DNA from 4 places in the Paenibacillus sp. FSL R10-2199 genome. Region 2 is predicted to be linked to each of the others. Evidence: predicted binding sites of a transcription regulator. Region 2 holds the regulator's gene; each other region holds the start of a gene.

Region 1 (7,954 bases), 3.4 Mb from region 2:
GATTAAAGACCGGATTACGGAGAACAGCTCCGATATCGTAAAATATAATCACGCTCCCCGCTTCGCTCCCGCCGGCCAGAGCACACAGATGATTGTGGGCGCCTCGCCCGATACGGATTATCAAATTCTGAATCTAACGGAGGGCCTGTACAAGAAGTACGCATTGAAGCGCGTGTTTTTCTCTGCCTATACCCCGGTGATCGAGGATTCGCTGCTGCCCTCTTTGGACACCGAACCTCCGCTGCTGCGGGAGCACCGGCTCTATCAGGCTGATTGGCTGCTGCGCTTCTACGGCTTTCAGGCAAGCGAATTATTGGACGAAGCCGTACCCAACTTCAATCCGCTGCTTGATCCGAAATGCAGCTGGGCCGTTAACCACCGGGAGCAGTTCCCGGTTGAGATCAACCGCGCTCCGTATGAAATGCTGCTGCGTGTACCCGGTATCGGCGTAAGGAGCGCACAGCGGATAGTGAAGGCAAGACGGGCGGGAACGCTGGATTTCCAAGCGCTGAAGAAGCTTGGCGTCGTGCTCAAGCGGGCCCAATTCTTCATCACCTGCAAGGGCAAACCGCTGGAAGGGCTGAAAGTCAGTGAACATACCCTGCTTCGTTCGCTAATGTCCGGCCAACAGCTGGCCCCCTATCAGCCGCACCAAGTTGAGCAGCTGACCTTGTTCGACGACCACTACGCATCGGCCTTGCCGGCAGCAGAAGGATGGGCAGGGTTCAAGAAAGGAGCGGAAGCCTGATGTTCAAGCCGTCCGTTCTGGCTTATACCTATGATGGCAGCTTCCAGGGCCTGCTGTGCTGTGTATTTGAGAGTTATACCTGGAAGGAGATTCCGCTGGCCGTTCATTCAGAGGGCGAGGAGCAGGGCCTGCTGCTGGAATCGAAGTGGATCGAAACTGACCACGCCAAAGCAGAGAGAGTCCTGAAGTCTATCCCGATCCGGATCAGCCAGGAAGCGGAGGAACTGGTCCGTCTGGGGTTCTGGTCAAACACACCGGGGAAGGAACTGCTGCTGCTGAATTTTCTGTATCTCGGCTTCAAGCATGGCCGCAAGGTGATGAATATGCTGGCCGATGATACGGTGCACGCCTTACAGAAGGCGGTTCAGCAGCTTCGGCGGGAAGGTCATCTGTATCTGGGTTTTGTCCGTTTCTCCGTATACGGTCCGGTCATGGCTGCGGTTATTGAGCCGCAGGGATACATCCTTCCTGTGATTCAGGAGCATTTCTGCGACCGGTTTCAGGGCGAGAGCTTCATGATCTACGACCAGACTCATGAAGTAGCGCTGATTCATGAACCCGGACGGGAGGCTATCATACCGCTAAGCGGTTGGATAGCACCTGAGCCGGATGAAGCAGAAGAAGCCTATCGCCGCTTATGGACAGGCTTCTATCATGCGATCGGGATTAAAGAACGCCGAAACGACCGCCTGCGCACCTCACTGATGCCCAAGCGGTACTGGAAGCATATGGTTGAGATGAACGGCAGCAATGGCGTCCCTGCACTCGCTGCTGCGCAGCGGAAGAAGGCGCTACAGCCGGAGCCGCCGAAGACCATCGGCCCGCTCCCTGCTTCACTCAGACAAACAAATACTCATACTTAAGTATTTGTGACCTGAGCACCTTGGACACTCTGCCCAGTTCCTTATCATTTTGCTCTATGAATTGCAGTACAGAGTAGCGATTAAACCGGAGGGTTGTATCAAGTGCACGGGCCTGTTTGGAGAAATCTTTGCTGAACGGTTTGGCTTTGACGCTTCGCAAAGCAACATCTATTGGCATACTTAAAGAATAATCTGCCGTGTCTGATAATAGACTTAATCCATGATCGAAATAGGGACAAAGCTGATATCCTGAATTCCCGTGAATAAAGGCGATATTGTTCAAGTCGGATAATCAACACTATCATTTTCTCTCAAAATGCATTGGTTATAATATTATCCAGCACAAAAAGAGTGCCCCGCAGTCATTATCATGACCACCCGGAGCACTCCCTTCTTGAGAACTTACTATTTAATTCAATTTACACGTGTGAACGTTAATTAGTTCAAAGCCTTCCATACCCAGTTCTCAACCTCTGGAAGATCGATGCCTTCTTCACGGATGTATTGGTTATGTTTCTTCACCATGGCATCCATTTCATCAGCAATCGCCTGATATTTGCCGGCCTCCGGCAAGCTCAGCACAGCTTCCTTCGTGAGGTCGAAGCGGTCCATCTGGTTGAGTACGCGCATATCGAACGGTGTAGTGATGTCGCCATTCTCGCGGTAGCCATGTACATGCAGGTTATGGTTGTGGCGGTCGAAGAACAGGTCTTTGATCAGGCCTTCATAGCCGTGGAAGGCAAAGATGACCGGTTTATCCTTTGTGAAAAATTGATCAAACTCCTCGTCAGATAAGCCGCGCGGATCGAGCTTTTGGCTTCTCAGCTTCAGCAGATCTACCACGTTGATATAGCGGATTTTCAGCTCAGGCAGCTTCTCATGTAGAATCGAGATTGCAGCCAAGCTCTCCATAGTAGGTTCTGTACCCGACGAAGCAATAACCACATCCGGCTCTCCGCCCTTGTCGGTGCTTGCCCAGTCAATGATTTTGAGGCCTTTGTCCACCAGTTCCTGAGCTTCATCTGCCGAGAACCACTGCGGACGCGGGTGCTTGGACGATACAATCAGGTTGATCTTCTGACGGTCATTCAGAATGGTGTCGAAGACAGCCAGCAAGGAGTTGGCATCCGCCGGCAGATACTCACGGATAAATTCCGGCTTCTTGTCAGCCAGATGACCCAGCAGACCCGGATCCTGGTGAGTATAACCGTTATGATCCTGCTGGAACACAGTTGATGTGGCAATGACGTTCAAGGACGGGATATCTGCGCGCCAAGTTTGATCTGTAGCCTTGCGCAGCCATTTGAAGTGCTGGGTAATCATCGAATCAACAACGCGCAGGAACGCTTCATAGCTGGCGAAGAATCCGTGACGTCCGGTCAATACATAACCTTCGAGGAAGCCTTCCGCCTGATGCTCGGATAATTGGGAATCAATAACACGGCCGTAAGGAGCCAGGAATTCATCCTGCGGTTCCTGGATGGAATCCATCCACTGGCGTTTGGTTACTTCAAACACAGGTCCCAGACGGTTCGACATCGTTTCATCCGGTCCGAAAATTCTGAAGTTGCGGTTCTCTTCGTTGAGCGTTACAACCTCCTTCAGGTATTTGCCCAGTACAGCCATATCCTGCGCGATCACTTGACCCGGTACGGAATTATCCAGTGCATAGTTGCGGAAATTCGGCTTGTGCAGATCTTTAATCAGGTTACCGGCGTTCGTTACAGGGTTCATCCCCATACGTCTGTTACCAGTAGGCAGAATCTCAGCCAGATCAGCGTTCAAACGGCCATTCTCATCAAATAGTTCTTCAGGTCTGTAGCTGTTCAGCCATTCGAGCAATGCAGGCGCATGCTTCATGTTCTTCTGATCTACCGGAATCGGCACCTGATGGGCCCGGAAGGAGCCTTCATTCGGCACACCGTCCCACGCTTTCGGACCGGTCCAGCCTTTAGGTGTACGGAAGACCAGCATCGGCCAAGCAGGGCGTGTGGTATCGTTATTTTCACGGGCATTCTTCTGAATCGCTTCGATCTTCTCAATAATGGTGTCCAGAACCTTAGCCATTTCCGGGTGCATCAGATCAGGATTCTCGCCTTCCACGAAGAACGGTTCCCAGCCGCTTCCTGCAAAATAAGCCGTTAACTCTTCTCTGGACATCCGGGACAGAATGGTCGGGTTGCTGATCTTGAAGCCGTTCAAATGCAGAATCGGCAGCACCGCGCCATCTGTAATCGGGTTAATGAACCGGTTGGAGAACCAGGAAGCCGCCAGAGGTCCGGTCTCTGCTTCGCCGTCACCTACAACAACTGCCGAGATCAGGTTCGGATTATCCAGAACTGCGCCCACACTGTGAGACAAGGAGTAACCCAGCTCGCCGCCTTCATGAATCGATCCTGGTGTTTCTGGGGCAGCATGGGAAGCCACTCCGCCCGGGAAGGAGAACTGTTTGAACAATTTCTTCAGTCCAGGGATATCCTGAGTGATCTGCGGGTAGATTTCGGTGTAGCTTCCGTCCAGATAGGAGTTCGATACCATAACCTGGCCGCCATGCCCCGGACCTTCAATATAGAACATATCCAAATCATATTTAGTAATTACGCGGTTCAGATGCGCGTAGATAAAGTTCTGCCCAGGGATGGTGCCCCAGTGTCCGATCGGCTTCACTTTTACGTCTGCGTCCTTCAAAGGTTCTCTTAACAACGGGTTATCCTTCAAATAGAGCTGACCCACGGAGATGTAGTTCGTTGCGCGCCAGTAGGCGTCAAGCTTTGCCAAATAAGTTTTAGAAGAATAATCCACCTGTGCGATTGATAATCCCATTTCTTCCACTCCCTAATTTTTATCTTTGTATTTTGAATGTATCACTTCTACAGTTACATCATACTCCTGACTTTAATAAATTCAATCTTTTTAGCAATTGATACGGTCCAATATTGTGAAATTTTGAACATAGTATGAAATCGGGAGCAATAAATTTATATATAACCTTTATTTTATGATTTATGTAAATAAATTCTAATCAAATTTTCGATGAAAAAACTTCTAAAGCATCTCCCTTCTGGACATCACCATTCCAAATACGGTATCATTTTGTGGGAATTACTTACAAGTTTAAATCATAAGCATATCACCCAGCTGCTATCAGGAAGGAGAACAGATATTCGTGAGAACTTCATCCACCCCCTCCCGATCCCGTATTACGGTAAAAGTGACCCTTACAGGACTTATCCTTCTTGCCGCAATCGGCCTGTGCCTTTGGACAGGGTTCGGTTTATTTTTAGCCAAAAGCGGGTACCTTTATCAAAAAGGAATCGTCCGGGCCTTAAATGCAACCTATCAATCTGAATTTGTTATCGTGTCTAAAGAAGGATTAAATGAGGACGGGTATCAGGTGTTTAAGGCATCGCCGGCGAATGACCGCAGCTTGGTATTTACGGTAAGCCGCACCAACGGCCATGTGGATGGCGGTCTTCCGCTTAGGAGACAGCTCAGCAACAATTATGAGGAAACCGCTCAAAAGAAGTATTATCCTCTTCTGGTTAAGAAATATTTTGGCATTGAGCTGCAGGATATTCCTATGTCTATTTATCGGGGAACCCGTTCGTCCCGGGAGATATCTGATGAAAATTACGTAGCGGTGAACCGGGCGAATCTGGACGAGATCGCCTCCAAAGCCAAAGCATTCTTCAGTGAAGCAGAAAGCCACCGTCTAAAACAACTTTTTCTCCGCTTTGAAGATGACTTGGGCGTTTCCTCCGAAGATGCAGGCATAGCTATTCAGCGGCTTGAATTGCCGGGCTTTGATTTTAAAGTAGGAGAGCACTGGAAAAAAGGATTCCGGCTTTTGAGTGAAGAGGAGCTTAAACAGAAAATCGTAAGTCAGGCTGGACGGGGGATTGCCGATCGGGTGGCCTATACTTTTGATACAGAATATCCGGACTTCAGCGGGAATTTCGCAATAAAGTTTACAGGGAATGATCTGAACAGCTTTGAAGCCTATGTGTCCGCCCACACAATAACAGCAGAGAAAAGGGAAGATGCTCTTGCTGAAATTTATGAGGCCTACACCAGGGTGATTATGTTTATCCCTAAGCTGCCTCTTAACATGACCGCTCTTCACCTGAAGTACGAAACCAACACAGAGACAGAGTCAGTAACCCTCAAGAAAGAAGAGATAAGTAAAGTCAGCAGCCTGGCTGCCCTGAAAGAGCTGTTCAAGCATTCCCAACAAACCGTAAACCCTCGCTAAACCGAGGCTAAATTATATGCAGACCCCAAAAAGACCGGGAAATTCCCGGCCTTTTTTTCGTTAATGAACAGACACGAACGTGTTGAATTTCAGATACTGGTAATGGAAGCGCATATGCGAGAATTCAAATGGCGTCCCGTTATCCAGGAAGAAGATCCCTTCCATGACTCCAACAGGCTCATTCTCCTTCAAGTGGAGCAATTCCTGATCACTAGGCAGCGAAGGCTCGGCAAAAATAGATAAAAAGGATTTGGTAACCGCCAGATTGCGCGACTCCTCCAGATAATGAAAGATCGATCCTTCGATAATCGCCATATCGAGATCCTGTACGATTTTAATCGGAATATATCCGGTCTCAATCATAAAGGGTTCCTCATCAAACAGGCGCAGGCGGACAATTTTATATACGAAATCATGAGGCTGCAAGAATAAATCACGCTGAAGCTCTTCCGTAGGCCGGATAACCTCGAAGTTCAGTACTTTGATCTCCGGCTTCTTGCCATGCATTTGAAAGTTGTCGGAGACCCCCAGATTAGAGCCCTCGTAATTAAAAATCGAATCGTTTTTTATGTACAGCGGATTAATAAAGGTTCCCGATCCGCGTTTCTTGAAAATAATGCCGTAGCTCTCCATCTTGGTCAGCGCACGCTTAATGGTACTGCGGCTAACCTGATACGTTTCACTGAGACTACGCTCATCCGGCAATCTCATATCAGCAAACCGTCCCGCAAAAATCTTCATTTTGAGGTCATCAATAATTTGCTTATAGACAAATTGTGTCATGTAGTACTCCTTCGTCGGGTCGAGCCTAAACTTCAATATTAAATATATCATATTAGGATGAATGATAGCGCTCAAATTTCAAACCTGAAACCCCGCCTGTCAAACCGCGTACATAGAACTGGAAATAAATATATTACCAGGGGGAAATACAAAATGAAGAGAAAATTTGTTATCGGACTTATTATTGCTTTTATGGCACTAACGGGCTGTAGCTCAAATAAAAACACGGCAGAGCCATCGGCGACTACAGCAGCTGCTCCGGCAGAAACACAGGCATCCTCAATTCCTACCGAGGCGCCAACACCTGCACCAAAAAAATTGTCTGATACAGAAGCTGTGGCGCTTGACTACGTTAACATTTTCTTAAACGGATCGGATAGTGAAGCAAAAAAAACCTTCATTACAGACAACGTCTATCCGGATGCCCAGCCGCTGTTTCAAATGATTCAATCCGTAGAAACACCTGATGACCAGAAACTTAAGAATCCCCAGGTTCTCGAGTCTACACATTATTCTGATGAAGGCGGTATGAAAGTTGAGGCCGTGTTAATCCAAGGCCAAAAAGCCTCTAACCTCAAAAGCGAATTGATCGTTCTTATCAGTGACCTGAAAATTATCTGGGCAACAGATTCATCAGACCAGGAAACATTCGGCGAAGCAAGAAAGGTCTTCAAAGAGCCCCTCCCGGAAGCTTCGTTATCAACCGTACCTGCTCCAAGTGAAATGTTAAGAGAGATCCGGAATTTCGTCATTTCCGATGTGTGGAACGAGGGATTTGTTGATATCCATTCCTATATGATTAGCGGGACCGGCAGTACAGGACAGAGTCTGGATATCAATTTCACCGTTGAGCAGCTGGCCAAGACTATGAATAAGAAAAAGGAATACGACAGCTATATCACCGGTCTTGATTCCAAGTATGATTCTCTTAAACAGGTCTGGATGAAGCTTTCCTCCGAAACTGATCGTCTATACAGCCTGGTTCAACAGAATCCGCCCAAAGCCAACGATACCACCGCGAATTTTGATACCGGAATCTTCAATCAGTATTTGGAGGCCTTTGAGAAGGAAGTAGACGCCGCAATCAAATAATTGCTAATTAAAAATGCAGTTCATCTCCTTGGGGGAAAGGACTGCATTTATCTATAGATGCTTATTGATCAATGCTCCCCATAATCATATCCATGAGATTACCCGGTTCTAATATAACAAACACCCATAAAAATATTATATTGTTTGCTTTTTACACTAAAAATTAGGGTTTCTTAGTAGGCCGGAACTGTCTTATAATGAGATTGGGCGGGAAAT
Region 2 (7,954 bases):
TACCGTCAAGGAGTCCTGGGATACACTTAGCGACAAGCTCTTCGGCCTGCTGCCTGAACGCAGCGATGCCGGAGCCGGTGAAGCTGGCCAGCTTGTCGCACGCCTGCAGCCGGGCAAGAAGCCCAAAGAGTGGGAGGAGCTGGCTGCTCTGGAGAATACACTCCATCTCAGCTTGAGTGATATCATCCGCAAGGGTGATAAAATGCTCAGTGAGATGCGTGATACGGACAGCCAGTCCTCTTCGGACAGTCTTGTGACGGATATCGGCGGTTTGTTCAAGGACCTGGCCTCCATCCGGGAGCAGATCCGTTTCTTTATGGGACTGAATGACGAGAATATCGTCTACTGGCTGGAGGGGAGCGGCAATTACCGCGGCAAATCGCTGCAGATGTATGCCGTTCCGGTGGATGTGAGCACCCAGCTCAGGGAGCTGTTCTTCGACAAGAAGAAGAGTATCATCCTGACCTCGGCCACCTTGTCTGTGGATAAGTCATTCCAGTTCATGATAGATAATCTCGGTCTTGGTGAGGCTGCAGAGCAGGGCCGTCTGATGACAGCCCTGCTTCCGTCGCCGTTCAAATACCGTGAGCAGGCACTGCTTGTCATTCCCCGTGATTTCCCGAGTGTCAAGGGAAGCATAGGGGATGCCCGCTTTGTGGATACACTGGTCCATTCTCTGGCAGAAACTGCCGTGGCTACCCGCGGGCGGATGCTGGTGCTCTTCACCTCCTACAAGATGCTGCGCCAGGTCTATGATCCGCTGAAGGAGGCCCTGGCTTCGCAGGATATCGCGGTGCTTGGACAAGGCGTAGAAGGCGGCAGCCGGAGCAAGCTGATCCGGCGTTTCCAGGACAGTACAGCGTCAGTCTTGCTGGGTACGAGCAGCTTCTGGGAAGGTGTAGACATTCCCGGTGAAGCTTTGACCTGTCTGGCCATTGTCAGACTTCCGTTCCAGCCGCCTAATCATCCGCTGGCTGAAGCGAAGTCGGAGCTGCTCCAGGCACAGAAGAAGAATCCGTTCATGAAGCTGTCCGTCCCGCAGGCCGTAATCCGCTTCAAGCAAGGCTTCGGGCGGCTGGTCCGCACCGCGCAGGACCGCGGAATCGTTATTGTATATGATACCAGGGTAATCGAATCTTATTATGGGAAGTATTTCCTGTATTCGCTGCCCGGTCCCAAGATGGAGCATATGCTGACGGATCAGATCGTTCCGCGGATTGCAGAATGGCTTGAAGAAGGCGGGGTTTAATAATCCGTCTCCGGTTGATATTATGTATAAGTAATTATTGTTCTGAAGTCCCGTGCTCCACTGCTGCTGCCCAAACGGGCAGTAGTACCCGGAGCACGGTTCCTATAACCGGCTTATCAAGCAGCATATGCTATCAAACCTAAGTGAATGCTTACGAAGCGAGTTTTGCGAAGTTGAATCAAGCAGCATATGCTATCAAAACTTTTAGGAGGAGAAAACATGAAATCGGATAAAATATCGGAGGCCGTCGTTCGCAGACTCCCAGTGTACCTGCGTTTCCTGAACGATCTCCAAAAACGTGAAATCTCAACAGTTTCTTCTCAGGAGCTGGGACAGAAGCTTGATCTCAACCCCGCCCAGATCCGCAAGGACCTGGCTTATTTTGGTGATTTCGGCAGAAAAGGCATTGGTTATGATGTCTCTTATCTGATTGAGAAGATCAGGCATATTCTCAAGCTGGACCAGCAGATTAATGTAGCTCTGGTAGGTGCAGGTAATCTTGGCCACGCCTTGTCGAATTACAATGCTTACTTGAAGGATACGATGAAGATTACAGCTGTATTTGATGCTTATGAGCCTAAGGTAGGCCAGCAGATCAACTCGTTGACTGTTCAGCCGATGAGTGAGCTGGGGGATACCATCCGTGCACAGGGCATCCGCATCGGGATTATTACCGTTCCGGACAGTGAAGCACAGAACGTTGCTGACATTCTGGTGGATTCGGGCATTGAGGCGATCCTGAATTTTGCGCCTGTCATTCTGAAGACTCCGGCCAATATCCGGATTCATGCCGCCGATTTCACTACGGATCTGCAGAGTCTGGCTTATTATTTGCATGACGGAAAGGACGAAGCTGAAGATGAGCAGCAATAAAACCATTATTAAAAACGGGCGTTTTCTGGTGCCTGGCAGCGATAAGCCGGTGCTGAGCGGTTATATGACCATCGAAAATGATCTTATTACTTACATAGGTGAAGATAAGCCTGTAATTGAAGAGGATGCCGAGGTTATTGACGGCAGCCGGCTGCTGTTCATGCCGGGTCTCGTCAACACCCACGGCCATGCGGCGATGTCACTGCTGCGCGGCTACGGCGATGATATGGTACTGCAGGCTTGGCTGCAGGAAAAAATGTGGCCGATGGAAGAGAAATTCACCGGTGATGATGTGTACTGGGGAACCTCTTTGTCCGTTCTTGAGATGCTGAAGGGCGGCACTACGACCTTCCTCGATATGTATGACCATATGGACCGGGTTGCTGAGGTTACCGAGCAGTCAGGCATCCGTGCTGTACTTATGCGCGGTGTTATTGGCCTGTGCCCGGAAGAGGTGCAGAATCACAAGCTGGCGGAGGCGATTGCTTTTGCCCGGAACTGGCATGGCAAGGCTGACGGCAGAATTACTGCAATGCTCTCGCCGCATGCGCCTTACACCTGTCCTCCTGAGTTTTTCATGAAGTTTGTCCAGGCGGCTCATGATCTGGATCTGCCGATGCACACGCATATGTCCGAAACGCGTCATGAAGTGGAGCAGAATGTGGCCGATTACGGCCTGCGTCCGGTCGCTCATCTGGAGAAGCTGGGTATGTTCACCCGGCCGTCCCTGATCGCCCATGGTGTTCATCTGAACGATGAAGAGATTGAGATTCTGGCCCGCCACAATGTTGGTGTATCCCATAATCCCGGCAGCAACCTTAAGCTGGCCAGCGGAGTAGCCCGTGTTCCTGAACTGCTTAGAGCAGGAGTTAAGGTCTCCCTGGGTACGGACGGTGCGGCAAGCAACAACAACCTGGATATGTTCGAAGAAATGCGGCTGGCCGCGCTGATCCACAAAGGTGTAAGCGGTGATCCTACAGCAGTACCGGCTCCAGAGGCGCTGCTGATGGCGACCGAATATGGTGCACAGTCTATTTTCTTGAACCAGGTAGGTCGGCTTGCAGCAGGGATGAAGGCCGACTTCATTGCGATTGATATTGATCAGCCGCATTTGCTGCCGCATACCGATCTTTTGTCCCATGCGGTATATTCAGCCAGTGCCAAGGATGTGGAGCATGTCTGGGTGAACGGCAAACAGGTTGTGAAGCACGGACAATGCCTGACACTAGATGAAGAAGCTATCCGCCGCAAAGCGCAGGAAACGTTCGAGGGACTGCTTAAACGGTAATACAGGTTTAAAGGGAAAGGAAGCTGCATGTTGAAGAAGAGGAGAAAATGGCTTCCGCTGGGGATTTCCCTGGTTCTGCTCCTTCTGTTCGGACTAAGCCAGTTTTATGCCTACATTATGAAGGATCAGTGGAACGAGCGGAGTGAAGCCAAAGAGATTGCCAGAGCGCGGGCCGGCTTAACTGAGGTAACCAAAGCACAGAAATCCGTCTGGGATGAAAATGCGATATACTGGGTGCTTACCGGAAAAAATGATGCAGGAACCGAGCTGATGGTTTGGGTCCGTTTTACCAAGGAAGGCCAGCCAGCCGGAGGCGACAACGATTTATACGCGGAGGAGCTCAGCAAAGGGACTTCTGAGGCGCAAATCCGTGATATTATAGCTGCCCAGCTTCCGGGTATTACGATTAAGCGGCTGCTGCCGGGAGTGTATAACGGAGAATATGCCTGGCAGCTGTTCTACAAAAAGGACGGCAGGTTCTATTACAGCTTCTATCGCTTCACAGACGGCAGTGCCATCGGTGAAGGGTACAGCCTGCCCAACCGGTAAGCGGCAGCAAGAATGGTCTACAGCAGGAGCGGGAGGACAGTTGAACTGTTCTCCCGCTTTTTATATTAATATAAGCCGTAATTTAAAAGGTTCTTCAAGGGAGAGAACAATCAATAACTATTCTTGGACTTGTGGCCTACTTGGAGCTATGGCTTAATAATAGGGGAGGAATAGATGAATCCATTTCGATGGCATGACAGCTGGATAGCATTAATCAGTATATACGATGATGCATACCGGATTGTCATATCGGAAGTATTCATTCCCGGCATCTGCTTCATACATAATTGACATTCAGGAGGATCATAAATTTGGAAATTCTAGCCTATTTAGATCAGGCGGTAACGTTGTTCAAAGAGGAGCTGGGGGCAAATTTGTCCGGGATTTATCTGCACGGTTCGCTGGCCATGGGCTGTTTTCATCCGGATAAAAGTGATATTGATCTGCTGATTGTCGTACACGACAAGCTGCCTGTAGAGGTCAGCCGGAAACTGGCCAAGAAAGTGATAGCTTATCACGACAGTCTGCCGAACCGGCGCGGGGTTGAGCTAACTATTGTATTGAAGAAATATTTGAAGAACTTTGTGCATCCGACGCCCTTTGAGTTTCACTTCTCGGACTTTCATCTGGACCGGTACAGAAATGATGAGCATTATCTGTGTGGCGGGTTTGAGGACAGGGATCTTGCGGCTCAATTTGCCGTAGTCTATCAGCGGGGATTTATTCTGTACGGCGAGCCTATCCGCGAAGCGTTTCTGCCGGTAGACCGCCAATACTACCTCGATTCTATCCTTGGTGATATCGGAGATGCTGCTCAGCAAATCATAGTTTCTCCAGTGTACTACACACTGAATTTGTGCCGTGTGCTGTATTTTGTGCGGGAAGAAGTTGTGTCTTCCAAAAAGGAAGGCGGGGAGTGGGGCCTGCAGCATTTGCCGTCCAGCTATCACGGGCTGCTGAAGCACTGCCTTGAAGAATATAGCGGTGTGGCGAGTGACAGCAGTTACGACCCGGAGTTATTAATTGATTTTGCAGAATACATGGCCGGCGAAATCAGACAGCACCAAGCCAAGGTGTAAATTCAAACTAACAATGAGTGAAGCGGACTGAGATTCCGTTATCTTGTTCATTTAAGCCCGAAATGGGGTGTATTTGTTAATTAACGGAATCTGAGTCCGCGCCAGCGGCAGACCAGCAAAAGGCGGATTATATTGAAGGGTCGACCTTAATAAAGAGGCAAAGCCCCTTCAGCTTTGGAACTGGAGGAATTAATGCGACTCCTAAGTCCATGTCCTACAAAAGAGAGCACCGCAGGCATTTATTTGCCTACAGGGTGCTCTTTTTCGATATCCTTACCGGCAAAGCTAATTCTGTACACATTTATTGCCGATAAGAAAGATAATCTACTGAAACATCCAGAAATTAGTATCAAAAATTTTAAATATATTCACACTTTTATGTAAAATCGTATATACACCTGTGATATACTACTACTTGTATCAGGACATGCTTAAGAGCATGTCAGTCTCGGAAGGGCGCTAGACACGCTAGATTGGTCATTATTATAGATTTATGTTCGGTCATTTTTGAGAGGAGGACGTTTCTTGAAACTGCGTCTTATGCCTGTACTGCTAACGTCTCTGCTGTCCGCTGCATTGTTATTCGGTGGCTGGTATTCGTACCGCCAGTTCGCTGTGCAGGAGCCGCTGCAAAAACTTGTATCATCCTATGAGGGAGTGAAGGATTCCCATATTAGTATTAAACGCAATGAGGTCACTTTGAAACTTGATTTGCAGCCGGGCACGAAATTACGTGAGCTCGTGCAGTATGTATCCAAAGAGGGCAGCTCAGCTATCAACGGCCGCACGCTCAAATTGGATGTCGAACAGAACTCCAGCGCTTTGTTGGATGAGTATTGGGATAAAGCCATGTTCTCGGTTGCAGAGGCGATGGAGAGCCGGAAGTATACATTAATCCCTGCCAAGCTGGATGGTCTGAAGACGCAAGACAGCAAGTACAGCGGGGTTATAGCAACAACGGAAATTGATGACAAGAATGTGTATGTGAGTCTGAGCAACGGTAAAGAGAGTAAGTTCATCATTCTGCCGCGTGCGGCGGCTACGATGGGAGTGTGGAACAATGCCTAAGTATTGGAAAGAGGTCCTGGCCGGATTTGTTCCGGTCATGCTGATTTTTATGGTTTTTGTCGGGATTAACATTTTCCCTGTAATTATTGCCTTCGGCATGGTCGCTGCCCTCCTGTTTATTGCCCACGCACGCGGCGGTCTGGCGGTAAATGCAGGTGCAGATAAGAAACGTAAGAAGAATGGGCCGTCCAAGCTGACTTTTGAGGAAATCGGCGGCCAGGACAACGCTAAGCAGGAGCTGCGGGAAGCACTGGACTTTCTGATCCGGCATGAAGAAATCAGCAAATTCGGGATTCGCCCGCTGAAGGGGATTCTGCTGACAGGCCCTCCGGGAACCGGCAAGACGCTGATGGCCAAGGCTGCGGCACATTATACCAACTCAGTATTTGTGGCTGCATCAGGCAGTGAGTTTGTGGAAATGTATGTCGGTGTCGGTGCAGGACGTGTCCGCGATTTGTTCAAGGATGCCCGTACCCGTGCGCTTAAGGAAAATAAGCAAAGTGCCATTATATTTATTGATGAGATTGATGTCATCGGCGGCAAGCGTGAAGGCGGGCAGCAGCGTGAATACGACCAGACGCTTAATCAGCTGCTGACCGAGATGGACGGGATCTATAACAATGAAGCCCCGCGCATTCTGCTGGTAGCAGCAACGAACCGCAAGGAAATGCTGGACTCCGCACTGCTGCGTCCGGGCCGGTTCGACCGCCACATCCAGGTGGACATGCCTGACAAGAAAGGCCGCAGGTCGATTCTCGATCTGCATGCCAAGAACAAACCGCTGCATGAAACGGTAAGCTTGGATAAAATCGCCGAGGAAGCTTATGGCTTCTCGGGTGCACAGCTGGAAAGCGTGATGAATGAAGCAGCGATTTACATGATGCGTGAGAATCTGACCCAGGTAGAGCAGCGTCATCTCTCGATGGCGATTGATAAAGTCATGATGGGTGAGAAGACCGACCGGGAAACGAATCATGAGGAGAAACAGCGGGTAGCGATTCATGAGCTGGGACATGCTATTATGGCTGAGCTGCTGCGTCCGGGTAGCGTTAGCCAGGTTACCCTGACTCCGCGCGGACAGGCTCTCGGGTATGTAAGACATAATCCGCAGACCGAACAGTATCTGTACACGAAGGATTATCTGGAGAATCAGATTATGATTGCCCTGGGCGGAGCAGCTGCCGAAGAGATGTATTACGGCGGACGCAGTACCGGTTCACGCGGAGACTTTGACCAGGCGCTGAATATTGTCGAAACAATGATGAAATCGGGACTTACCTCCCTCGGGATTGCTAATCTGCAAATGGTAACCACTGAAGAGCTGATGAAAGAGAATAGTAAAATACTGGATGAGCTAATGGTCCGCACGAATGACCTGCTGAATAAGCAAAGAAATGTATTTGATTACTCTCTTGACATTTTAATGAAGGAAGAAGTTCTCTCCGGGGAGCAATTTCGTTGTCAATTTCGTGACAGTGTCCTTTTACCGGCATAATTCTTTATGCCGGTTATTTTTTTTTACTTTTCAGACATGCTAAGATATCATTATATGTCGGGCTACATATTTTTTTCGACAGACAAGGTACAATACAAAAGTATAGATACCTGAAAGGATGGAGACTTTTAAATGAATTTTAAAAAGATCGGTGTCATCGGCGGTGGCACAATGGGACAAGGGATTGCTGAAATGCTGGCAGCCAAGGGCCTGGATGTAATGCTGGTGGAGAAAACTGCAGACAGACTGAACTACTCCTACGAAATGATCGAGACCAGTCTCGACAAACAGCTGGAGAAATGGGCCATTACCCAAGCGGAGAAGAAACTGATTCTTAGCCGTATCCAAAAAGT
Region 3 (7,954 bases), 2.7 Mb from region 2:
AGCCAGTGTAAAGTTAATCCAGATCGCCTTGGCATGTCCGATATGTAAATAACCGTTCGGCTCCGGCGGAAAGCGGGTGACCACTTCCTTAACCTTGCCCGAGCGGAGATCTTCGGTAATGACGTTCTTAATGAAATTGGAGGGTGTACCCTGGTTCTCCACAATGATCAACCTTTCGTTCTGTATTATTACTACTTCCTTGTATAAACATGTTTCCTATTAATATACCCGTTAGGCAGGGAATGTTCAATAAAAGTTAAACAGAAACGGCATTCCTGTCCCTGATGTACAACGTATCTGTCCCGGTGAAACTAAGGCGCCAATAAGATCCCGCAGCGATAAAACTGCATCTTTGACTTCTCTCCCGGCGATAGAGTAGCATGGATCATATAGGATTACCGAGAAGAGGAGGGTACCCATGAAACCGATCAAACTGCCCAAAGAGCAGCGGGAATTGATCACCGAGAATATCCGCGCATACTTCGAAGCCGAACGCGGGGAAACGATTGGCCATCTGGCAGCAGATAGTCTGCTGGAGTTCTTCCTGAACGAGCTTGGGCCGGCTGTCTACAACGGGGCACTGAGTGACTGCCGGACACTGGCCTCACAGCGCATGCAGGCGCTGGAGGAAGATATCTACGCTCTGGAGTGGAAAAAGCGTTAGGGCAGAAGCTTATACCTTACGCCGCAGAGGGGGAAGCCAAATGTTTAATTATGTCATTGATGAAGAGCTGAAGCTGAAGCTGCTTATGCCTGAGCATGCCCGCCATATGTACGCCCTGGTCGAGCGCTCGCGCCACCGGCTCAGGCAGTGGCTGCCTTGGGTGGACGGCGTAGCCGAGCAGGCCCACCTGACTACTTTCATCAAGAATGCCGTGAAGCAGGGCAGTGACAATGGCGGCTTCACGGCCGGACTGTGGGTCCGGGAGGAATTGGCCGGGATCATCGGGTATCACGAGATTGACTGGCATAACCGGTCTGTCGGTATCGGCTACTGGCTGGGTGAAGGCTATGAAGGCAACGGCTACATGACCAGCGCCTGCCGGGTATTCGTGGATTATGCCCTGCTGGAGCTGGAGCTCAACCGTGTAGAGATCCGCTGCGCCACGGGTAACACGGCAAGCAGGGCCATTCCCGAGCGGCTCGGATTCATCTTCGAAGGCGTGATCCGCGAGGCGGAGAAGCTGCCCGCAGGTTATGTGAACCACGCAGTCTACGGTCTGCTGCGCAGCGAATGGAAGCTGCTGGGCTGACAGCAAGGCAGCATCAGGCATTTGGCAGCATGTTATTATGCACATTTATACACAGCATAAGCCAGAACCCCCGGAGGCATAACATAAGCCCCGGGGGTTCTGGCGTACCGTCTTTCCATGGTATTGCTCCGGTCTAGTTCTCCGCTGCCGCAAGCCAGCCCCGGAATTTCTCCCGGATGCCGGCCGTGAGGCTGTCCAGCCCGGCTAGCTCGGCTAGTCCGGTCTTATCCTTGCGCCCGTGCTCCATCGAGTACAGCACCTGCTTCACAGGGAAATGGCCCGCTCCGCTCTCCCGCTTAATAATCCGGTCACCGGATGCAATCCTGCCTTCACGCAGCACGCGGAAATAGAACCCGCTGTAACCGGTGGACAGCACCCGCGCAGGCATATCCGCCGGTCCATGCTTCTGCGAGAGCTTGAAGCAGGGGAAGCGCGGCTGGCTTACCTGCAGCAGTGCCGTACCAATCTCAAAGACATCCCCGATGCACACCTCGGTCTCCAGAAGTCCGCTCACTGTGATATTCTCACCGAATGCGGAGTAGTCCAGCTTCCGGCCAAGCAGCTCTTCCCAGTAGGCATAATGCTCAACCGGATAGACGCAGACGGCCTTGTCGGGGCCCCCGTGGTTTACCAGATCCGCTTGCCCGTCCCCGTCGAAGCCTTCAGCATGAAGCACCAGCGGGCCGTGGACCGGCAGCTTGTAGATTCCCGTTTCCAGCGGTTTGCCGCGGTAATCCACGGTCTTCGGCTTGCCTACATTTAGTGAGACGACTTCCATCTTGATTCCTCCTAGTCCAGCATGCAGCTCATGAATACCTCATCTACATATCTTCCGCCCAGATAGAACTCCTCCCGCAGCCGTCCCTCCTCCTCGAATCCGCATTTGCGGTAGAACGAGAGTGCCGGTGTATTGCAGGAGAGCACACGCAGGCGCAGCTTACGGATTCCATTCTCTGCAGCATGGCGCTTGATCTCCGCGATCAGCCGGCTGCCTACACCCAGGCGCTGGAAGCGCGGATGTACGGCAATATTAACCTCGCATACATGGCGGTTGCTCTCCATTCCGCTGGGACAGCCGAAGCCGACATACCCGCATAGCTCCCCGTCCTGCAAGGCTACAAGCTGGGAGCCGGGCGGTGCATGCAGCAGATAATCCTCCCGGGAGCGCCACATCAGCGGACCGGGTGTTGTCTCCTCTGTCCAGATCATATTATCGAGAATGATCAGCTCACGGGCATCCCTGATTTCAGAGGGACGGATGGTGAAAGCCGAATCCCTGTTTAGTTGTTGCATAGCTTCTACACCCCTTGCCTTGCTAAGCAGATAATAAAAGGATTAGTTACAGCGCAGCCGTTTATGCAGCATTACCCCGGAGCTTCACGCTCCCGCGGTTAACGTAGGCATGGACCGCGAAGAATCCCACGGACAGAACCGCCATCCCGCAGGCCAGCCAGCCTGTCGGCGCAAGGCCGCCTCTGTCGAATTGAATCCCCATCAGATACGGGCCGATAACCCGGCCGACCGCGCCGATACCGCCGCTAAGCCCGAGATAGAAGGGCGCACTGCGCTGGGCATGCTCCGAGATGAAGGATGGCATGGCCGGAGAGATCAGCATCTCACCCAGTGTAGCCAGCACCATCGCCAGCAGCATGCCCGGGTAGCTCGGCATGAACAGTATAACCGCATACCCGCCCAGATAGAATACGGCGCTTGCTGTCATCTGCGCAGTAGAAGTCCCTGCGAACCAGCGTTTGATCAGACTGACCAGCGGCTGCGCGGCAAAGATAAGTACGCCGTTCAGCGTCCAGAGGAAGCCGTATAACTGCTTCGACCAGCCTTCTGAAATAATAAACGGCGATACTCCGGTATTCCAGATCGAATTGCCGATCAGCAGAAACATCGAACCAATAGCCATGTACAGATAAATCCGCGTATGCCCCAGCAGCTTCCAGCCTGACGCTTCCCCCTGCGGGTGTTTCTTCTGTATTGTCTCATGGGACGGCGACGGTGCTGTCCCCACCCTGCGCAGATAAACAAAGAAGAATCCGGCAAACACCGCCGAAGTCACACCGTTCAGCACAAAGCTCAGCATATAATTGCCCAGGAATCCGCTCAGTGCGGTACCCAGTGCTACCCCGATATTGTTCGAGACATAGACGATATTGAACAGCTCTCCGCGCTGCTCCGCGAACCGGAAGCCGATAAAGGCCTGAATAGCCGGCAGAGACAGAGAGTTGAACAACCCCATCAGGCCCATAACTATAATGAATATACTCCAGCTGCCGCTTGCCCAAGGAAGAGCAAACAGGGTCAGCGCGTTCATAGCCAGTGCTCCGACAATCAGGCGGTTTACCCCTACCTTGTGATACAAAGATCCGCCCAGCAATTGCCCGGCAATCCCCCCGAGGGATTGAACCAGCAGAACAATTCCCGCATCTTTCATACTGCGTCCCAGCTCATCAAATACATACATCGTAACCAGCGGCCACATCAGCGCACTGCCGGTTGCATTAATGAGACTGGCAATCAAGAACACTTTGACTTCCTTCGGATAGGCCTGCAAAAATCTCATAACTTGTCTTTCATCCCCTGTAACATAGGTGTCATTAATCCATCCAGTATCATCTGAAAACAGGATGACGGGCAAGTTCTCGCGTTAACGCTTTATCGCATAGCATCATTGAATTCACTGCTGCGAAATTCCCAATCACTTCCCGCCTGCCGTGCTATTTATATTCTATAACTGCAGCTTCTGCACGTAAAGAAAATAGGTGGAAATGACCTGATTCGTTCCCCGCAGGCCAGGGTAATAGTGCATATGAAACACTCCCTATTTATTCGCCGTGAATCCGATTTCGTTCCCCCGAGTCGGATATGCACGGCGAATTTTGTTTTGCCCTGAAGTTATTCCAGGCAGAGCCGGGCTAACAAAAAACACTCCCTTTCTCTCTGCGATTCCCAAAAACAGGGTGCCGAGAAGCCAGGAAGTGCTGGGGCCAAACTATTGAACATGCCGGTCATTACCGGCGGATTTTGAATTAAGCGTGTTTCTTCACACCTGCAGCGGAGATTCCTTCAACAGCCGTTACAGCTGCCGGCTCCTTACGCAGGTAAGCCATCCAGTAAGCCGCTGCGACGAAGATCGCGCCGCCCGTAAGATTGCCCAGCCATACCGGGGCAAAGTTGGCGAAATACTGCGCCCACGTGAAATGTCCTTCGAAGATGGCAGCAGGGATAAGGAACATGTTAGCTACAACGTGCTGGAAGCCGATGGCTACAAACGCCATTGTCGGGAACCAGATACCGAGGATTTTGCCGCTGAAATTATCTGCTCCATAGGAGAGCCACACTGCCAGCGCCACGAGCCAGTTACAGCCGATCCCGGAGATAAAGGCCTGCAGGAAGGTCGCATCAATCTTGTGCTCAGCCATACTCACCAGCTTCTCCAGATACACCCCGTCCGATGTAAGGCCAACGACATGACCGAAGAAATAAGCAACGAACAAGGCTCCTGCCAGGTTGCTGAGTGTAATCAGCACCAGGTTCTTAATCACTTCCCAGAACGAAATCTTCTTCGCAATAAAAGCAAGCGGCACCGCCATCATGTTGCCTGTCAGCAGCTCGCCTCCGGCAAGCAGCACCAGTATCAGCCCTACCGGGAATACCGCAGCTCCGATGAAGTTAGCGATGGACCCCCACTCGGCAGGCGCACCGGCAATGACACGAATATCCAGCAAAAATCCGAGCGCGATAAACGCTCCTCCCAGGAAACCAAGAATAAGTACAGTGCTGAGCGGATTGTGCGCTTTCTTGACTCCGTTCTCTACCGTTACTTCGGCGATCCCCTGCGGTTTGTTATAAGCCATGATTCCTATCCCCTTCTAATTACTTAAAATTTGTTCCTTTATGCCATTGTAACGTGATCACAATCACATTAACGTGATAAAAATCACTCTCAGAAAACCTAAGTGAAAGTTTTCACTGACATGTCAAATTTACCATAAAAGGTTAGGCGGCGGAATATTTTTCTCATTCGGACCCGGAATTAATAGTTAAAACCATAAAAAAAAGGAGCCCTTAACGGGCCCCGGCGAAATCAGGCGTGATTAGACATGCACTGGTTCTTTAACGGCAACTGCCTTGGGCAGTGCCTGAAGTCCTGCAGTGTTCAGGAAGTTCCAAGGCTTGTTGTAGTGCGGCTGGAAGAAGAAATCAATGAAGGCCAGCTGGTCCACGGTCATTTTATTCTGAATACAAACCGATACGGTATTGATCGACTGCGTCAGATCCATCTTGGACATAATCTGTGCCCCAAGAATGCGGCGGGTCGCACGTTCGAATACGACTTTTACCTGAACCTGCTCGAATGTCGGCATAAACTCCGGACGGTAGTTGTCAATCAGCATAACACTTTCAGCATCCATACCTTCGGCTTTGGCGGCATCCTCGGTAAGTCCGGTTCCGGCAATATTGTCTTCATAAATCTTGATGCCTGATGTTCCCTGCGTACCCATATAAGGAATCGTATTCGAGACCAGATTGCGGGCTACCAGTGTCCCCATGCGTACAGCGTTCGTGGCGAGCGGAATATAGGCATGTTTACCGGTCGGGTTGTAATGAATCGCACAGCTGTCACCAGCGGCATATACATCCGACAGGCTGGTCTGCATGTAATCGTTGACCATAATAGCGCCGTTCGGAAGCATATCGACTTGACCCTTGAGCAGCTCTGTATTCGGACGGAAGCCGATGCAGAGAATGACCAGATCGGTTTCATGCTCTCCCTTGCTTGTAATGACCTTAGTCACTTTGCCGTTCTCTCCGGCGAATGCTGCAACCTTCTCTCCAAGCGCAAGTCTGATGCCGTGCTCTTCAAGAGATTGTTGAATCGGAGCCGTGAATTCTTCATCGAGATATTTACTCAGAATGCGGTCTTCCCCGTCGATCAGGGTAACTTCCTTGCCGTTCATCTGAAAAGCTTCAACCAGCTCAACGCCGATATATCCGGCTCCGACTACTGTAATTCTTTTCACCTTCTGCGCTTGTTCAATAATGGTGTTGGAGTGATTATAATTCTTCGAGAGCAGAATCCCCTCCAGCTCTATACCTTCCAGCTTAGGCACAATCGGCCATGAGCCTGTTGTCATAATCAGCTTGTCGTACGTATCTTCAAATTCTTCACCTGTAGCGAGGTTGCGGGCCTTCAATGTTTTGCGGGCGGTATCCACATTCGTCACTTCATGGCGCATCTTCGTTTGCACACCCAGTGCTGCAAGCTGTTCCGGGGAAGAATAGAACAATCCCTGCGGGTCCTTGACGACTCCCCCTACGTAAAGCGCAATGCCGCAAGACAAGAACGATATGTTATCGTTGCGCTCGTAAACCGTAATCTGGGCATCCGGGTACAGCTGTGCGGTATTAACAATTGCGGCGGTTCCGGCGTGTGTACATCCAATGACTGCTACTTTCATGATTTCTTCCTCCTCCAATTTACAAGCCTGTTTCTCTGTAGTTGTGATTAATTTCACTTTATACACTGATTATATTGTGATATTTATCACATTACAAGCACTTTTGTGAATTTTCTCACATTGTTCACAATTTCAATTTTTAATTATCTGCTGAATTTCTTTTCTTCTTGCATTAGTTTTCCCCGCCAGTAGGACATTATGTCTGTCAGCAGCAGGAAGCAGCAGGAAGCAGCGTTAGGGTGTGAAACTGTATAAATTCTAATCTTTGCAGCAAAAAAAGCCCCACTACACCGCAAACCTTCTGCGGAACAAGTGAGGCTCTATCTAATGGATGGCTGCCGCCTGTATGCGGCCAAAAAACCGTTTATTCCAAACCGGAGATCACACCATCTTCATCGACCAGCAGCCCTTCTGCGGCCGGTTTGGCGGGAAGGCCCGGCATCGTGACAATGTTCCCTGTGATGACTACTGCAAAACCTGCGCCAAGAGACAATGTAATGTCCCTGACACCCATGGTGAAGCCTTCCGGTGCTCCAAGCAGCCTCGGCTGATCCGAGAAGGAATATGGCGTTTTGGCCATACAGACCTGAAGCTGGTGCAGGCCCAGCCTGTCAATAACAGCCAGACTGCGTTTGGCTGCCGGGGAGAAGGCCACTTCTGCGCCATGGTAGATTTCGGTGACGATTTTATTGATTTTGGACGGAATGTCCAGGTTGTCTTCATACAGCGGCGCGAACTTTACGGCCTCTTCCCGGTCCAGCAGCTTCTTCAGCTCCTGCGCCAGTTCCTGCCCGCCTGCGCTTCCTTCAGCCCATACCTTGGATACCGCAGCAGGCACACCCAGCCGGCGGCAGGCCTCCAGCACCTCGTTAATCTCCGCCGGGGCATCCCCTTCAAAGTGATTGAGGGCAACGAGTACAGGCACACCGAATTTACCGAGATTCTCAATATGGCGCTCCATATTGGATAATCCGGAGAGCAGCGCCGCCCGGTTGCCGGCATACAGCTCTTCCTTGCGGACACCTCCGTTATATTTCAGTGATTTCACTGTAACCACCAGTACTGCGGCAGAAGGGGTCAGGCCGGCCTGGCGGCATTTAATATCCATGAACTTCTCAGCACCAAGGTCTGCGCCAAAGCCCGCTTCAGTCACTACCACGTCTCCCAGCTTCAGAGCGTACCGGGTTCCGATTACACTGCTGCAGCCGTGGGCAATATTAGCGAAGGGTC
Region 4 (7,954 bases), 3.1 Mb from region 2:
GTCCATCTGCTTGCGGGCCGTCATACCGATCAGAATCATGAAGACAATGATGATCGGCATCGTTAAGGTAAGAATGACACCGCTGGACGTATCCTGGGTATATACATAGACAAGCAGCAGAGCCGGTGTTACCGCCATACCGACCATCCGCGGAATAATCAGTTCCAGGTAAGTGCGGAACTTGGTTACTCCTTCAAGCACAAGTGTGACCACGTTCCCGGTTCCCCGGTCACCTGCCAGCCTCGGTCCCAGCTGGAACAGCTTGTCCATCATTTGTCTCCGCATGCTGCTGCCGGTAGCTTCCGCGAAGCGGTAAGATGTGCGGCTCATCAGCATGGCACAGGCATGGCGCACGAGAAACGCAAGAAGGAACAAGAGCGATTTAGCCCCTTGTTCCTTCAGCGGTTCTCCCGCAAACAGCGCAGAGACAACTTCGGCCAGCGATTTCGCCAGCAGAAGAATGGACAGGCTTTGCACCAGGGTAAGGAAGCCGACAATCAGAAAGACAGGCTTTACTCCTTTGTACCCAAGCAAATTTTTATCCATTAGTATTCAAGATGCTCCTTCTCGTGAACCCGTTTATGGAAGATGAAATAACTCCAGATCTGATAACCAAGCACGAATGGCAGCAAGGTCAGCGCCACGATCGTCATTACCTTCAGTGAATAGTGGCCGGAAGCCGCATTCGTAATCGTCAGGTTGAACGCCTGATCCAGCGAGCTGATCATCACCCGCGGGAACAGTCCGATGAAGATCGAAGCTACCGACAGCGCCATTACTGCCCCGGTCATTCCGAAGGCATAACCATCCTTCTTCTTGGTCATAAAGTATCCGGAGAGCAGATAAGCGACTACGCCCAGAGCAACTACAATCCATAGCAGGGTTCCGCGTTTATCGAAGATATCTGTCATATTGTACGTCATTATAACGAAGGCCACCAGCAGCACTGCCAGAGGAATCAGCAGTTTCTGGGCCAGCTTACGGGCCCGCTCCTGCAAGTCTCCCAGGGTGCGGAGCGTAGTGAACATCAGTCCATGTACCAGACACAGCAGGACTACTGTAATTCCCGCTACAACTGTATAGGCATTTACGATATCGAAGAAACCGGCATACATCTGCATATCCCCGTCAATCGGCAAGCCTTTGATGAAGCTGGCGAACACCACAGCCAGCAGGAACGGCGGCAGGAAGCTGCCGAAGAAGATGCAGACATCCCAGGTTTTCTGCCACGTCTTCGAATCGCGTTTACCTCTGAATTCAAAGGCAACACCGCGGGCAATCAGCGCCAGCAGGGCGAACACGAACGGGATATAGAATCCGCTGAACAGCGTCGCATACCAATGCGGGAAGGCGGCAAACATCGCGCCTGCTCCCGTAATCAGCCATACCTCATTCGCATCCCAGAACGGACCGATGGAATTAATCAGTACCCGGCGCTCTGTATCATTCTTGGCCAGAATCTGCGTCTCCATCCCTACACCGAAGTCAAAGCCTTCAAGGAAGAAGAACCCGACAAACAGCACTGCAATCAGCAGAAACCATAATTCATTAAGTGACATGGGTTAATCCTCCTTGTTATACGGATCGTGGGATTCGCCGTGTTCGTTATCCATAGCATAAGGGCCTTTTTTGATAACCTTGATGAACAGGCCGATCATTACCGCACCCAGTATGGCATAGATTGCGGTAAACGAAATCACCGAGAACAGCACCTGTCCGCTTGTAATATTAGGTGATACACTGTCTTCCGTAGTCATAAGTCCGAATACTGTCCATGGCTGACGCCCGATCTCCGTCATAATCCAGCCTGACGTGTTGGCAATCGGCGGAAGCAGCAGCCCCCAGAACATGAACCGCATGAACCAGGTATTTGGTTTGTCCATCTTCTTGCGCCACATGAGGTAGATGGCATACACGCCAAGTGCAATCATTAGCGAGCCTGCCGCAACCATGATCCGGAAGCTCCAGAAGGTTGTTTTGACAGGCGGGATATAATCTCCAGGTCCATACGCTAATTCGTACTCCTTCTGGAGCTCCAGCATACCCTTAACTTCACCGGAGAATTTACTGTAAGACAGGAAGCTGAGCAGATACGGAATCTGCACCTCTCCGCTGCTGGTCTGATTCTCTGTATCGATATTAGCAAAGACTGTCCAAGGTGCCGGGTCGCCGCTCTCACCCCATAGCCCTTCAGAAGCAGCCATCTTCATTGGCTGTGTTTCAACCAGATACTGCGCTTGGGCATGTCCGGCAACAGCTACGCCAAATGAAGAGATAATACCGACAATGGCCGCGATCTCGAACGATTTACGGAAAAAGGCCACGTCCTGCTTCTTAAGCAATTTATAAGCACTGATCCCCGTTACGAGGAATGCGCCTGTAGCGTATGCGGCAAGCACTGTATGCGGGAACTCCACCAGCAGCTGACCGTTTGTAATCAGTGCGAAGATATCATTCATTTCAGCCCGTCCGTTGTTGATCTGGAAACCTACCGGATGCTGCATGAACGAGTTGGCGGCCAGAATCCAGAATGCCGAGAGCATCGTTCCGAAGGCTACCAGCCAGATCGATAATAGATGAATACGCTTGGATACCTTGTCCCAGCCGAAGATCCAGATTCCGATGAACGTGGACTCAAGGAAGAATGCCAACAAGGCTTCAATAGCTAGCGGGGCTCCAAAAACATCACCGACGAAGCGCGAATAGTCAGACCAGTTCATTCCGAACTGGAACTCCTGCAATATCCCTGTCACTACGCCTACTGCGAAGTTAATGAGGAACAGCTTCCCCCAGAATTGCGCCATTCTTTTGTACTCTTCATTGCCTTTTCTAACGTACATGGTCTCCATAATAGCAATTAAGAGCGCTAGTCCGATTGATACCGGCACAAAGAAATAATGAAAAATCGTCGTCGACGCAAATTGTATACGCGACAGCATTACTGTATCCATATTTCTCCCCTTCCTTCTCCCCATTCGATATGTCTATTCTGTCAAATTTTCAGGGCCTAAAGTGTGATAATTATCACATTATACACCCTGTTTGAGCATGAAATTCAATAAATTTGTGACAAATATCACAATATTACATAAAGAAAGCAAAAAAAATAAGACGGTTTCACCGTCTTGGATTTGTCCATCATTTATAGTTGTCTTGGTTCATAAAGGCATTGGTTTAGGTAATGGAAATACCTTTCTTAAGCGATTTGAGATCGCCATTCGAATTAAGCAATTGCGGCAGCATCTTCATGCTACGAACCATCGGGGAATGACAGAGACGGCAAGAAGGCGCATGCTCAAATGCGAAATTATCCCTCATCCATCCGTTACATCCATCGTTGGTACAGGCCCATATTGCGGTATTTTCTTCCGGTACTTCCTCCAAAGGCTTCTTCCGGTAGTTCATTGCCGTTCCTCCCTTCCTTTATGTTACAAGCTGAGTAACGATAAAAAAAGACCGTCCCAACTTTCACAAGCGGGGACGGCACCTTCTATTAATTACAGTTTTACAACGTTTTCGGCTTGTGGTCCGCGGTTGCCTTGAACAACGTTGAATTCAACGCGTTGGCCTTCGTCCAAAGTTTTGAAGCCGTCGCCAGTGATTGCGCTGAAGTGAACGAATACGTCGCTTCCGCCTTCAACTTCGATGAAACCGAATCCTTTTTCTGCGTTGAACCATTTAACTGTACCTGTTTGCATGTGTGTTACCTCCACAAATTTAAATTAATATGTTCTTTTTATCTTCAGACAAAGAAAAAATTCACACATTGAGAAAGGTTGTGATTCATTTGACAGCCCTTTTCAATGCGAGAATTAGGTATCAATTGTATGAATAATTTCATGTTACCACACCTTATTAACAAAGGCAAGCTGTCCCATCCGAATTTCTCCGTTTTTTCCCTTATAAGGTCTTCTTCCCAATGTAAGGGTTACCAGTTGGTCTAAATAGTAATATTTATAGCAGATATCATTGTTTACCCCATTAATTTGGACTTGAAACGGGCCCCGTCCTCTTAAATTTTGCATAAAAGGACGGCATGAACCGTTTCCGTTATCCTGACTGCCTTATTATTATATACGGCGGCTTCCGGTTTTATTCCTCGGGTTTCTCAAGAAGTTGTACCGTCACCTGCTTCACTTCACCATTGCGGTAAAATGTAATTTGCAGATCATCGCCGATCTTGGTATGGTCGTACAGATATTTGCGCAGGGACAAGGTGGATGTAATCGACTTGTCATCAAACTTGGTAATTACATCATTGAATTGCAGGCCTGCATCCTTTGCCGGACCCACTGCATCCAATACTACAACCCCGTCGGTTACCGTAGTTGGAAGGTTAAGCTCTTTGCGCTGGTCTTCAGCAAGCGGTACATACGGATTATTCAAATCTACAGAGTACACGCCCAGGTAGGAACGGGCAATTTTCCCGTTAGCCGCAAGCTCATCCGCTGTCTCCATTACATGGTTGGCAGGAATCGCGAATCCCAGCCCCTCCACACCTGTATCCGAAATCTTCATCGTGTTGATGCCGATCACTTTGCCGTCCAGGTCAACCAGTGCGCCCCCGCTGTTGCCTTCATTGATGGCAGCATCGGTCTGGATAACCTCCTGCTCCCAGTCGTATACCCCATCCTGGTTCAGAGATACCGGGATCGTCCGCTCTGTATTGCTCACAATGCCAGAGGTCAGCGTATCGCCGAGGCCCAGCGGGTTGCCGATCGCAATGACCGTCTCACCCAGACGCAGTTTGGAGGAATCCCCGATCTGCGCAACCGTGTTGATACCTTTGGAATCAATGGAGAGCACTGCGATATCACTCACCTTGTCGGCGCCGACCAGCTCTGCCTTGCGGGTCACACCATCCACGGTAACAACCTCCAGCTTGCTGGAGCCTTCAATCACATGATTATTGGTAATGATATATGCCTTATCTTCATCTTTTTTATAGATAACTCCCGATCCTAATGCAGACTCATCGAGAATATTAAGTTCCTTGTTGTCTTCCTTATGATTAATGATGCTTACTGCCGCCGGGCGGACAAGCGCAGCAGCCTGAATAATCCGGTCAAACGGATCTGCACTGCTCACAGCCACCTTGTCAATGACTGCCGGGGCCTGTGCTTTCTCCTCGGTGAGCTGTCCCGTAACCAGACTGAACAGCAATACAGCCACAACCGCACTGCATACGGAGCTGATCAGCGATACCTGCCATGTTGCCAGCGAACGCCGTGACCTGCGGACAGACCATTTCCCTTCGGCGTATCCATTGGAGGTACCCTGTTTGCCGGCTCTGCGCCGCGACACCTTGGTTGAATAGAAATCATCATCAAACAATCCCACGTTAAATCCTCTCCCCTCTATTGCCACCGCATTCAAGACCTGAACGCCAAGCAACCACGCCCGAGCTTAACCGCTATATCTCTTAGACTTCACAAAGTGCTAAAAGGTTTCACTTGATTCATTCACCACATTCCTGTGGGTTCTAAGCGCAAGGGGACTCTCCTATTCTTGCAACCTACTAAAAAGTTTATAAGCTTGTATCCGGAATATTTTGCAACCTAAAAGACTACACTAGAATTAGAAGCGGCAACAGCTCATAACTTAAAGGAACGTTCTATATGATTGTATCACAGGCAGCAGCACCGCCCACATTTTTTCTGTGTTAAAAAGATGCGAATTTTTTACATTCCCGCTACAATCCATTTCAAAAGGAGGGTCGGACTATGGAGTCATTCTCAACAAGTATGGATCTGGTACAGTTTATCGGCAAGCTGGGTGATCTTAAGGATGAACACTACCACCTGATTCTTGTCCAAAGTGCGATGATCGAGCTGCTGATTGACAAAGGGCTGTTCTCCCGCCAGGAGCTGGAGCACAAAATCACTGAAGTGGACCGCCTTATGACTGGCTCACCTTATCCCATGGCGTAGGCCGGTCATAATAGGTGTCACAGAGCCTGAACTCGCTGTCTTTGAAGAAGCAGCCCCGGTCCTCCATTGCCCCGCGTACGGACATTTTTGCCAGATCCATCATGTTGTGGTCCCTGCTCAAATGAGCCAGATAGGTGCGTTTGGTCCGCCCCGTCAGAATCTCGCTGAGCGCTGCTCCCGCTGCCTCATTGGACAGATGCCCCAGATCGCCAAGAATCCGCCGCTTCGTATTCCACGGGTAACGTCCCATCCGCAGCATCTCAATATCATGATTCGATTCCAGCACGAGCACATCGGCATCCGATATTGCCGTCCTTACCTTGTCGCTGACATACCCGAGGTCTGTGGCTACGCATAGCTTCTCTTTGCCGTCATAGAAATTGTAGGCTACCGGTTCCGCCGCATCATGGGAAATCGCGAACGACTCTACCCGCATACTGCCGAAATCCCGGTGCTGCCCGGTTTCCATAATGACCCGGTTATGCTCGGCAATCTTGCCGATCCCCTTCTCTATCGCTCCCCAGGTATTGGTATTCGCATAGATCGGAAGATCATATTTGCGCGCCATCGCCCCAAGCCCTTTAATATGATCGGAATGCTCATGGGTCACAAGAATTCCGTCTAACTCTGCTCCGGTCAGCTCACGCATCGCCAGCAGCTCATCTATCCGTTTGGCGCTAAGGCCCGCATCGATCATAAGCGTGGTCTCGCCGTTACGCACCACCGTCACATTCCCGGTAGAACCGCTGGACAGTACTGTAAATGAAATCCCCATATCTCTCCTGCTCCTTCTACTCTGTTGTCTTGGGACTGATAATATCCGCACTTATCGCATCCACGTAATAGGCACTGCCGTTCTCCAGCATAAACCGCCACATCGGCGAAGCCACCTGACTCTCGGAATTGAACAATTCGCCGTAATAGCCAAGCTCAATCTCCTTCACCGCAGAATCGGCCGGAAAATACTTCTCGATCAGGCTGCTGAGCGCCTGTGAGGCCGGAAGCACCTTTTGCAGATTATCACTCCGGCTTGCACCGATCTCAATCTGCGGCCAGCGGTACGCCACAATCTTCTGATCGCTGTTGATCAGCTCCAGCCGCACTCTGAACAGCGACCACTTGTTGTCTACAAGCGGATGAAGCACGAACTTGCCCACTTCACTCTCCTGATCATCAAAACGATAATTGGAAATATCCGGAATCCGGCTCTCCAGCAGACTGCTCAGCTCGGAGAACGAGGAATACATCAGCTTGCTGTCGATCGGCTCATTAAGCTTCACCGGCACTTCATTCTGCTCTTCTCCGGAGTAGCGGTACGTGATATCCGGCAGCTGCGGAGTGGCAGCCGGAATCGGACACAGCAGCCGGATGCCCTTCTCCTCCATCACCGCCTGCGTTTCTGCGGACAGGGAAGTGAAATCAAGCCCCGCGCTGACCTGATCACGCACGTCTATCCATAGCTGATAGCATAGCAGCAGATTCAGCACCAGAAAGGCGTAGATTAATACACTTTTGGCTCTTCCCCAGTCCATACTCTTTCCTCCTCAGATAACAACGTAAGGCTAAGACGTCACTACGGTGAATATTTGGACTTCCGGCCGCTGTTGTCTACAGATTTCTTTAATTCAACCGCTTTTCGCGGTGGAAATCCGCAGACAAAGGCGGTCGCTACCGCTCCTACAGTTCCAAAATCCCCCTTCGATCCTCCACGCCTTTTGTTAAATCAGCTTTGCTTTCCTCTAATCTAATTCAACGTCAGTACACTGCCGTCGCTGAGCGTCACGCGCCAGACCGGACGAAGCTGCAGCTTCTCCTCAGTCAGCGTAGGCATATAGGCGGGCGTCAGATCGGTAACCCGCAAGGAGCTGCCGATCTGGGTCAGCCGCTGCTTCAGCACTTCACCCCCGGACAGCTCAACAATGGTTTTCTCGGACTTCTCTTCATCCATATACATCAGGGAGCGCTCATAAGAGGATACAGTCCCCTGCTGCAGCTCCAGATGGATCACACCGTACTGGAGCTGA

Evidence for each region. Region 2 encodes Rex, which represses fermentation and respiration genes when NADH is low (regulators of the CRP and FNR family bind a similar motif). Its sites were predicted from a motif close to TTGTGAAATATTTCACAA; they were not measured.
Region 1: the regulator Rex is predicted to act here: its motif matches at 4,548-4,565, upstream of NYE33_RS03090 (phosphoketolase family protein).
Region 3: the regulator Rex is predicted to act here: its motif matches at 5,220-5,237, upstream of NYE33_RS06275 (formate/nitrite transporter family protein).
Region 4: the regulator Rex is predicted to act here: its motif matches at 3,065-3,082, upstream of NYE33_RS04375 (cytochrome ubiquinol oxidase subunit I).

Annotation. Positions count from the first base shown of each region.
Region 1 covers NZ_JBBOBO010000001.1:731,741-739,694, forward strand. The annotation lists gene NYE33_RS03075 (putative DNA modification/repair radical SAM protein) at 1-748, shown strand, start outside; gene NYE33_RS03080 (TIGR03915 family putative DNA repair protein) at 748-1,611, shown strand; gene NYE33_RS03085 (hypothetical protein) at 1,586-1,894, opposite strand; gene NYE33_RS03090 (phosphoketolase family protein) at 2,050-4,434, opposite strand; gene NYE33_RS03095 (hypothetical protein) at 4,778-5,863, shown strand; gene NYE33_RS03100 (GntR family transcriptional regulator) at 5,924-6,646, opposite strand; gene NYE33_RS03105 (hypothetical protein) at 6,800-7,738, shown strand.
Region 2 covers NZ_JBBOBO010000001.1:4,138,644-4,146,597, forward strand. The annotation lists gene dinG (ATP-dependent DNA helicase DinG) at 1-1,249, shown strand, start outside; gene NYE33_RS17830 (redox-sensing transcriptional repressor Rex) at 1,469-2,122, shown strand; gene NYE33_RS17835 (amidohydrolase) at 2,109-3,410, shown strand; gene NYE33_RS17840 (cell wall elongation regulator TseB-like domain-containing protein) at 3,438-3,959, shown strand; gene NYE33_RS17845 (aminoglycoside adenylyltransferase domain-containing protein) at 4,271-5,038, shown strand; gene NYE33_RS17850 (hypothetical protein) at 5,564-6,106, shown strand; gene NYE33_RS17855 (AAA family ATPase) at 6,099-7,601, shown strand; gene NYE33_RS17860 (3-hydroxyacyl-CoA dehydrogenase family protein) at 7,734-7,954, shown strand, end outside.
Region 3 covers NZ_JBBOBO010000001.1:1,423,906-1,431,859, reverse strand. The annotation lists gene NYE33_RS06305 (glutamine--tRNA ligase/YqeY domain fusion protein) at 1-171, opposite strand, end outside; gene NYE33_RS06300 (DUF2164 domain-containing protein) at 419-664, shown strand; gene NYE33_RS06295 (GNAT family N-acetyltransferase) at 705-1,253, shown strand; gene NYE33_RS06290 (MOSC domain-containing protein) at 1,387-2,031, opposite strand; gene NYE33_RS06285 (GNAT family N-acetyltransferase) at 2,043-2,546, opposite strand; gene NYE33_RS06280 (MFS transporter) at 2,608-3,825, opposite strand; gene NYE33_RS06275 (formate/nitrite transporter family protein) at 4,292-5,119, opposite strand; gene NYE33_RS06270 (FAD-dependent oxidoreductase) at 5,360-6,724, opposite strand; gene NYE33_RS06265 (formate--tetrahydrofolate ligase) at 7,089-7,954, opposite strand, start outside.
Region 4 covers NZ_JBBOBO010000001.1:994,636-1,002,589, reverse strand. The annotation lists gene cydD (thiol reductant ABC exporter subunit CydD) at 1-546, opposite strand, end outside; gene cydB (cytochrome d ubiquinol oxidase subunit II) at 546-1,559, opposite strand; gene NYE33_RS04375 (cytochrome ubiquinol oxidase subunit I) at 1,563-2,951, opposite strand; gene NYE33_RS04370 (cold-shock protein) at 3,175-3,405, opposite strand; gene NYE33_RS04365 (cold-shock protein) at 3,498-3,698, opposite strand; gene NYE33_RS04360 (S1C family serine protease) at 4,093-5,340, opposite strand; gene NYE33_RS04355 (hypothetical protein) at 5,724-5,930, shown strand; gene NYE33_RS04350 (MBL fold metallo-hydrolase) at 5,899-6,705, opposite strand; gene yycI (two-component system regulatory protein YycI) at 6,722-7,462, opposite strand; gene NYE33_RS04340 (YycH family regulatory protein) at 7,675-7,954, opposite strand, start outside.